DNA from 2 places in the Saccharothrix sp. CCNWYY140 genome. Region 1 is predicted to be linked to the other one. Evidence: riboswitches for the same ligand, from Rfam matches in the RefSeq annotation. Region 1 holds a riboswitch; the other holds the start of a gene.
The links. Region 1 has a riboswitch for glycine ahead of gcvH (glycine cleavage system protein GcvH). Riboswitches for the same ligand answer to the same signal wherever they lie in the genome.
Positions count from the first base shown of each region.

Region 2: another riboswitch for glycine. It lies ahead of gcvT (glycine cleavage system aminomethyltransferase GcvT); the one in region 1 lies ahead of gcvH (glycine cleavage system protein GcvH).

Region 1 is NZ_JBBEGC010000010.1:116,534-120,026, forward strand. Features, by position in the region: gene WBN91_RS08670 (hypothetical protein) at 1-52, opposite strand, end outside; gene ald (alanine dehydrogenase) at 373-1,479, opposite strand; glycine riboswitch at 1,683-1,774, shown strand; gene gcvH (glycine cleavage system protein GcvH) at 1,899-2,279, shown strand; gene WBN91_RS08685 (L-serine ammonia-lyase) at 2,286-3,493, shown strand, end outside.
Region 2 is NZ_JBBEGC010000041.1:7,336-10,828, reverse strand. Features, by position in the region: gene glyA (serine hydroxymethyltransferase) at 1-946, opposite strand, end outside; gene gcvT (glycine cleavage system aminomethyltransferase GcvT) at 961-2,142, opposite strand; glycine riboswitch at 2,168-2,271, opposite strand; glycine riboswitch at 2,273-2,362, opposite strand; gene WBN91_RS19605 (DUF3817 domain-containing protein) at 2,431-2,733, opposite strand; gene WBN91_RS19600 (hypothetical protein) at 2,756-3,127, opposite strand; gene WBN91_RS19595 (helix-turn-helix transcriptional regulator) at 3,289-3,493, opposite strand, start outside.

The DNA of each region.
Region 1 (3,493 bases):
GGTCCCGCCCGAAGGGGTCGTGGCAGTCGATCCAGCCCTGTGGTTCAGCCATGTGCGCTCCGATCGGAGGTGTGGCGTGGCGGTGGCGGGGTTCTGCTCTGACCATCGGCCGACCGGGCGTCGTGACTTACCTGTTACCCGCGGAATTCACTCGATCGCTTGAGGGAGGACACAGAACGTGTCCTGTTGGGTCAAGAATTGTGCGCAGATGGCTGGGGTGGCTGGGCACGGGCTGCCGGCGCCCGCTAAGATTGGCTTGCGCGACCCGCTCCCAGTGACCCCCAGGCTGGTTGAGCGGGTCGCGTTTTTAGCGCTCACATGCGAGAAGGGGCGCCCACCCGGTGGTGGACGCCCCTCCTTCGTGGAAGCCGCTCAGACCTCGAACGGCGTGTAAGCCAGGTCGTGTGCTGCGGCGACCGGCTCGTTGGTGAGCTGGCCGTCGTGCACGTTCAGGCCCAGGGCCAGGGACTTGTCCGCCCGCAGGGCCGCCTGCCAACCCTTGTCGGCCAGCGCCACGGCGTAGGGCAGGGTCACGTTGGTCAGCGCGTACGTCGAGGTCCGCGGCACCGCGCCCGGCATGTTCGCCACGCAGTAGAACACCGACTCGTGCACCTGGTAGGTCGGGTCGGCGTGGGTGGTGGGCCGCGAGTCGGCGAAGCAGCCGCCCTGGTCGATCGCGATGTCCACCAGCACCGAACCCGGCTTCATCTGCGCCACCAGGTCGTTGGACACCAGCTTCGGGGCCTTCGCACCCGGCACCAGCACCGCGCCGATGACCAGGTCGGCCTCGCGCACGGCCTGCTCCACCGAGTACCGGTTGGACGTGACGGTGCGCAGCTGCCCCCGGTAGAGGGCGTCGATGTGCCGCAGCCGGTCCACGTTGGTGTCGAGGATCTCCACGTCCGCGCCCATGCCCACCGCGATGGTCGCCGCGTTCAGACCGGCCACGCCGCCGCCGATGACGACCACGCGCGCCGGGTGCACGCCGGGCACGCCACCGGGCAGCACGCCCCGGCCGCCGGACGGCTTCATCAGCGAGAACGCGCCCACCTGCGGCGCCAGCCGGCCCGCCACCTCCGACATCGGCGCGAGCAGCGGCAGCGCGCCGTTGGCGGTCTGCACGGTCTCGTACGCGATCGCGGTCGTGCCGGACGCGATCAGCGCCTCGGTCAACGGCCGGTCGGCGGCCAGGTGCAGGTAGGTGAACAGGGTCTGGCCCCGGCGCAGCAGCGGGTACTCCCGCGCGATCGGCTCCTTGACCTTGAGCACCAGGTCGCCCTCGGCCCACACGTCCTCGGCGGTGGCCAGGACCTTCGCGCCGGCCGCGAGGTACTCCTCGTCGGTGATGGCGGACCCGAGGCCCGCACCCGCCTCGACGAACACGTCGTGGCCGCGCAGGGTGAGCTCGTGGGCGCCGGCGGGGGTCAGCGCGACGCGGTACTCGTGGTTCTTGATCTCGCGGGGTACTGAGATCCGCACGGTGGGCTCCTCACAGGCGTTGTTACGCCCAAGGTCCGGTACTCCGGATCCACTGTCATCGTGCTGGCAGCACCAACCGGCAGGGGTCCGATTGTGTCGAGCGCACAACTCTGGACGCGCGTTGACACCGCGGTGACGGGGACTTAGCGTGCTCGGCGACCGCCCAACTGAACATCGGCCGGGGTGCCCGCACGACGGGCACCGGAACCCGAGCGGGAGAGTCCCCGGCACGTCCGGGGCGCCGAAGGAGCAAGTACCCCGCACACTCTCAGGCAACGAGAACCGCTCGGGCGAGGCGACTCTGGAAAGCGTGCTTCACGGCGCGCACCCACGGTGCAAGCCGCAGCGACGCGGCGAAGCTCTCAGGTCCCAGGACAGAGTGGGGATCTGACCCGACCGTGGCCTCAGGAGCGCTGAAGATGACCTTTCCGGAGAACCTGCTCTACACCGCCGAGCACGAGTGGGTGGACTGGGCGCCGGGTACCCAGGACCCCGTGGCGATCGGCATCACCTCCTACGCGGCGGAGTCACTCGGTGACATCGTGTTCGTGCAGCTGCCGACCGTCGGCGAGCACGTGAAGTCCGGCGAGGTGTGCGGCGAGCTGGAGTCCACCAAGTCCGTGAGCGACCTGTACGCGCCGGTCAGCGGCGAGGTGGTGGAGGTCAACGAGGCCGCCGCCGACGACCCGTCGCTGATCAACAACGACCCGTACGGCGCCGGCTGGCTGTTCAAGGTGCGCGTCGAGGACGCGACGGGCCTGCTGACCGCCGGCAAGTACGCGGAACTGACCGGGGACTGACCCGCCGTGGCGATCAGCGTCTTCGACCTGTTCTCCGTCGGCATCGGGCCGTCCAGCTCCCACACGGTCGGCCCGATGCGCGCGGCCACGATGTTCGTCGCGCGCCTGGGGCACCGGCTGACGTCCGTGGACCGGGTGCACGCCCAGCTGTTCGGCTCGCTGGGCGCGACCGGTCACGGTCACGGCAGCCCCAAGGCCGTGCTGCTGGGGTTGGAGGGCCACAAGCCCGAGGAGGTCGACCCGGTCGAGGCCGAGGGGCGGGTGGCGGCGATCCGCGCCACGAAGCGGCTGCTGCTCGGCGGGGTCCGGGACATCGCGTTCGACGAGGACACCGACCTGGTGATGCACCGGCGCAAGTCCCTGCCGCTGCACCCCAACGGGATGAGCTTCACGGCGTACTCGGGCGGCGAGGTGCTGGACGAGGCCGTGTACTACTCGGTCGGCGGCGGTTTCGTCGTCGACGAGAACGCCTCAGGCACCGACCGCATCAAGGCCGACGAGACGGAGCTGGCCCACCCGTTCAAGACCGGTGACGAGCTGCTGGCGCGGACCCGGGAGACCGGCCTGTCCATCTCCGAGGTCATGCTGGCCAACGAGCTGTCGTGGCGCACGGAGGCGGAGGTCCGTTCGGGCCTGCTGCACATCTGGGGCGTCATGCAGGAGTGCGTCGAGCGGGGCTGCACGGAGACCGGTGTGCTGCCGGGCGGCCTGAAGGTCCGGCGGCGGGCGGCGGAGATGCGGCAGCGCATGGCCGCCGAGCACTACGCCACCGACCCGTTGCGGGTGATGGACTGGGTGACCCTGTTCGCCCTGGCGGTGAACGAGGAGAACGCGGCCGGCGGCCGGGTGGTGACCGCGCCGACCAACGGCGCGGCCGGCATCGTCCCGGCGGTCCTGCACTACTACACCCGGTTCGTGCCCGGCGCGTCCGACGACGGCGTGGTGCGGTTCTTGTTGACGGCGGGCGCGGTGGGCGTGCTGTTCAAGGAGAACGCGTCCATCTCGGGCGCGGAGGTCGGCTGCCAGGGCGAGGTCGGCTCGGCGTGCTCGATGGCGGCGGGCGGCCTGGCCGAGGTGCTGGGCGGGACGCCGGAGCAGGTGGAGAACGCGGCCGAGATCGCGATGGAGCACAACCTGGGCCTGACCTGCGACCCGATCGGCGGCCTGGTGCAGATCCCGTGCATCGAGCGCAACGCGCTGGCGTCGATCAAGGC
Region 2 (3,493 bases), on a different contig from region 1:
TCAGCACCTTCACGCCGGCCGCCGCCGCGTCGGGCTGGGACAGGCGCTCGGCGAGGATCTTCGCGCCCTCGACCGTGCGGCGCTGGCGGTCGGCGAACTCCGGGGACGCGGCGTGCTTGAACGCCACCGCCTTGCCCGCGATGACGTGCTCCAGCGGACCGCCCTGCTGGCCCGGGAACACCGCCGAGTTGATCTTCTTGGCGAGGTCGGCCTCGTTGGTCAGGATCACGCCGCCGCGCGGGCCGCCCAGGGTCTTGTGCGTGGTCGTGGTGACGACGTGCGCGTGCGGCACCGGGCTCGGGTGCAGGCCCGCCGCGACCAGGCCCGCGAAGTGGGCCATGTCCACCATCAGGTACGCGCCCACCGAGTCGGCGATCCGGCGGAACTCGGCGAAGTCCAGCTGCCGCGGGTAGGCCGACCAGCCGGCCACGATCAGCTTCGGCTTGTGCTCGGCGGCCAGCGCCTCGACCTCGGCCATGTCCACCCGACCGTCCACATCGGACACGTGGTAGGGCACGACGTTGTACAGCTTGCCGGAGAAGTTGATCCGCATGCCGTGGGTCAGGTGGCCGCCGTGCGCCAGGTCCAGGCCCAGGATCGTGTCACCGGGCTGGAGCAGCGCGAACATCGCGCACGCGTTGGCCTGCGCGCCCGAGTGCGGCTGCACGTTGGCGAACCCCGCGCCGAACAGCTCCTTGACCCGCGCGATGGCCAGCCGCTCGACCACGTCGACGTTCTCGCAGCCGCCGTAGTAGCGGCGGCCCGGGTAGCCCTCGGCGTACTTGTTGGTCAGCACCGAGCCCTGCGCCTCGAGCACCGACACCGGCGTGAAGTTCTCCGAGGCGATCATCTCCAGCGTGCCCTGCTGCCGGCGCAGCTCGGCGGCGACCGCCTCGGCCACCTCCGGGTCGAACTCCGCGAGGGAGGTGTTGAAGTGCTCGGACATGGTGGGGTTTCTCCCTACGAGTTGCGCTTGTAGAACGGCAGGGCGACGACCTCGACGGGCTCCTGCCTGCCCCGGACGTCGACGGACAGCTTGGTGCCGGGCTCGGCCTGCGCGGGCGGCACGTAGGCCATCGCCACGGAGTAGCCCAGCGTCGGCGACAGCGCGCCGCTGGTGACCTCGCCGATCGGGGCGCCCTCGGCGTCCAGCACGGCGTACCCGTGGCGCGGGGCGCGGCGGGACTCGGTCTTCAAGCCCACCAGCTTGGCCTCGACGCCCGCGCCGGCGACCTCGGCCAGCGGCTCGCGGCCGACGAAGTCGCCGGGCTTGTCCAGCTTGACCACGCGGCCCAGGTTGGCGTGGTAGGGCGTGCGGGAGGTGCTCAGCTCGTTGCCGTACAGCGGCATCCCGGCCTCCAGGCGCAGGGTGTCGCGGCAGCCCAGGCCGGCGGGCCGCAGGTCGTGCGGCTTGCCCGCGTCGAGGAGCGCCTGCCACACGTGCGGGGCGTCGGCCGGGTCCAGGAACAGCTCGAAGCCGTCCTCGCCGGTGTAGCCGGTGCGGGCCAGCAGCGCGGGCTTCCCGGCCACCTCGGTCGGGTAGGAGGCGTAGTACTTGACCGTGCCCAGGTCGGTCTCGGTGAGGCCTTCGAGGATGGCGACCGCGTTCGGCCCCTGCACGGCCAGCAGCGCGTAGTCGGTGGACTTGTCCTCGACGGTCGTGTCGAAGCCCTCGGCGCGCTCCTGGAGGGCGGCGAAGACCACCGCCGCGTTGGACGCGTTCGCCACGACCAGGTACTCCTGGTCACCCGTCCGGTACACGATCAGGTCGTCGATCACGCCGCCGTCGGCCTGGCAGATCATCGTGTAGCGGGCGCGGCCGACGCCGATCGCGCTCGCGTGGCCGACCAGCGCGAAGTCCAGCGCGGCGCCCGCCTGCGGGCCGGTCAGGACGATCTCGCCCATGTGGGTCAGGTCGAACAGGCCCGCCGACGTGCGCACGGCGTGGTGCTCGGCCAGCTCGCTGTCGTAGCGCAGCGGCATCCGCCAGCCCGCGAAGTCGGTGAACTGGGCGCCCAGCGCCTCGTGCTCGGCGTGCAGCGGCGTCCGGCGGGTTTCCACGGGGTCCTCCCTGGGGGCGGGCACGGCAGGGTCGCCGACCGGGTCGGTCGGCCTGCCGCTACGAAGGATGACACGGTCCATCGAGACTCCTCGTTCCGAGTGAGCCTCCCCCTCTGTCATGAGCCTGAGAGCTTCGCCGCGGTCCCGCACGTCGGCGGGTGCGCGGCTTGCACCGTGGGCGAGGCGCGGTGCGCCTGCTTTCCAGAGTTGCCTTCGTCGGGCGGTAGCTGTGCCTGAGAGATTCCGGGGAGGAGTTGCTCCTTCGGCGCCCCTGGGACGGGGACTCTCCCGCGCGACATCGACGGCCGTGTTCAGTTGGTACCGCCAGACGCTAGTTGTGCCTGGTAGGGCCAGTCAACACGGGCACGGTCAGAGCGCCCGCTCCAGGCGGACGCTCTCCACGACCTTGCGCTCGGCGTAGAAGGACACGAACGGGATCGTGCCCGCGAGCAGCACCAGGGCCGTGCCCTTGAGCGACCAGCGCGCCTTGAGCGCCAGGTCGACCGTGATGACGAGGTAGATCGCGTACAGGAAGCCGTGGACCGGGCCGACGACCTTCATCATCCCGTCGGCGTCGCCCACGTACTTGACCAGCATCGCGGCCACGAGCAGGAGCAGGCCCACACCGACCACGTAAGCCATGAACCGGAACCGGCCCAACGCACCGCTCATCGCCCTACCGACCGCCTTCGCTCTAGCGCTGGTCCCGCGCGTTCAGCTCCCGGAGGTAGCGGTTGTAGGCCGCCAGCTCGTCGTCCTCGTCGTCGTGCGCGGGTGTCCTGACGGGGTCCACGGTAACGACCGGCTCCGACGGCGCGGCCACCGGCTCCTGACGAGCGTCTTCGGCCTTGCGCTGAGCCGCGAGCCTGCGCATCCGCCACACCATGAAGGCGGGGAACAGGCCGAACAGGGGCCACTGGAAGACGTAGCCGAGGTTCTGGAACGTGCCACCGGCCTCGGAGAACCGCTCCCACTGCCAGTAGGCGAGACCGCAGCAGACCACCAGCGAGAGCAAGCACACAACGGCGATCGCCACACGTTGGGGGGTGATGAGACCGCTGCGCACGGCTCCAGGGTACTTCGAGCCACCGACGAGGCGGCGCTCAGCCGGAATGGGCTCCCCGCACAGGAGCCCGCCCTCCCGGTTCGCGCTGGTCCCGACCACGCCGCGCCCTCACCGCGCGACGCCCTTGCGCCGCGCCACGCTCGCGCGTGGCGCGCCCGACATCACGCAACGCCGTCCCGGCGCTGCCGCTGCAACCTGGCGACACACCAGGCCGCCGCACTGCCCCGACGCAGGTGCTGGAGCACCGTCATCGGTCCGAGCCGACGTCCCAGGTCGGCGGGCGTGAGCCCGGCGGCCCGGTAGTCGAGGGCCCGCTGGTCCAACGGGCTGATGCCCGCGTCCCACCACGCCTCCGCCTCGGACAGG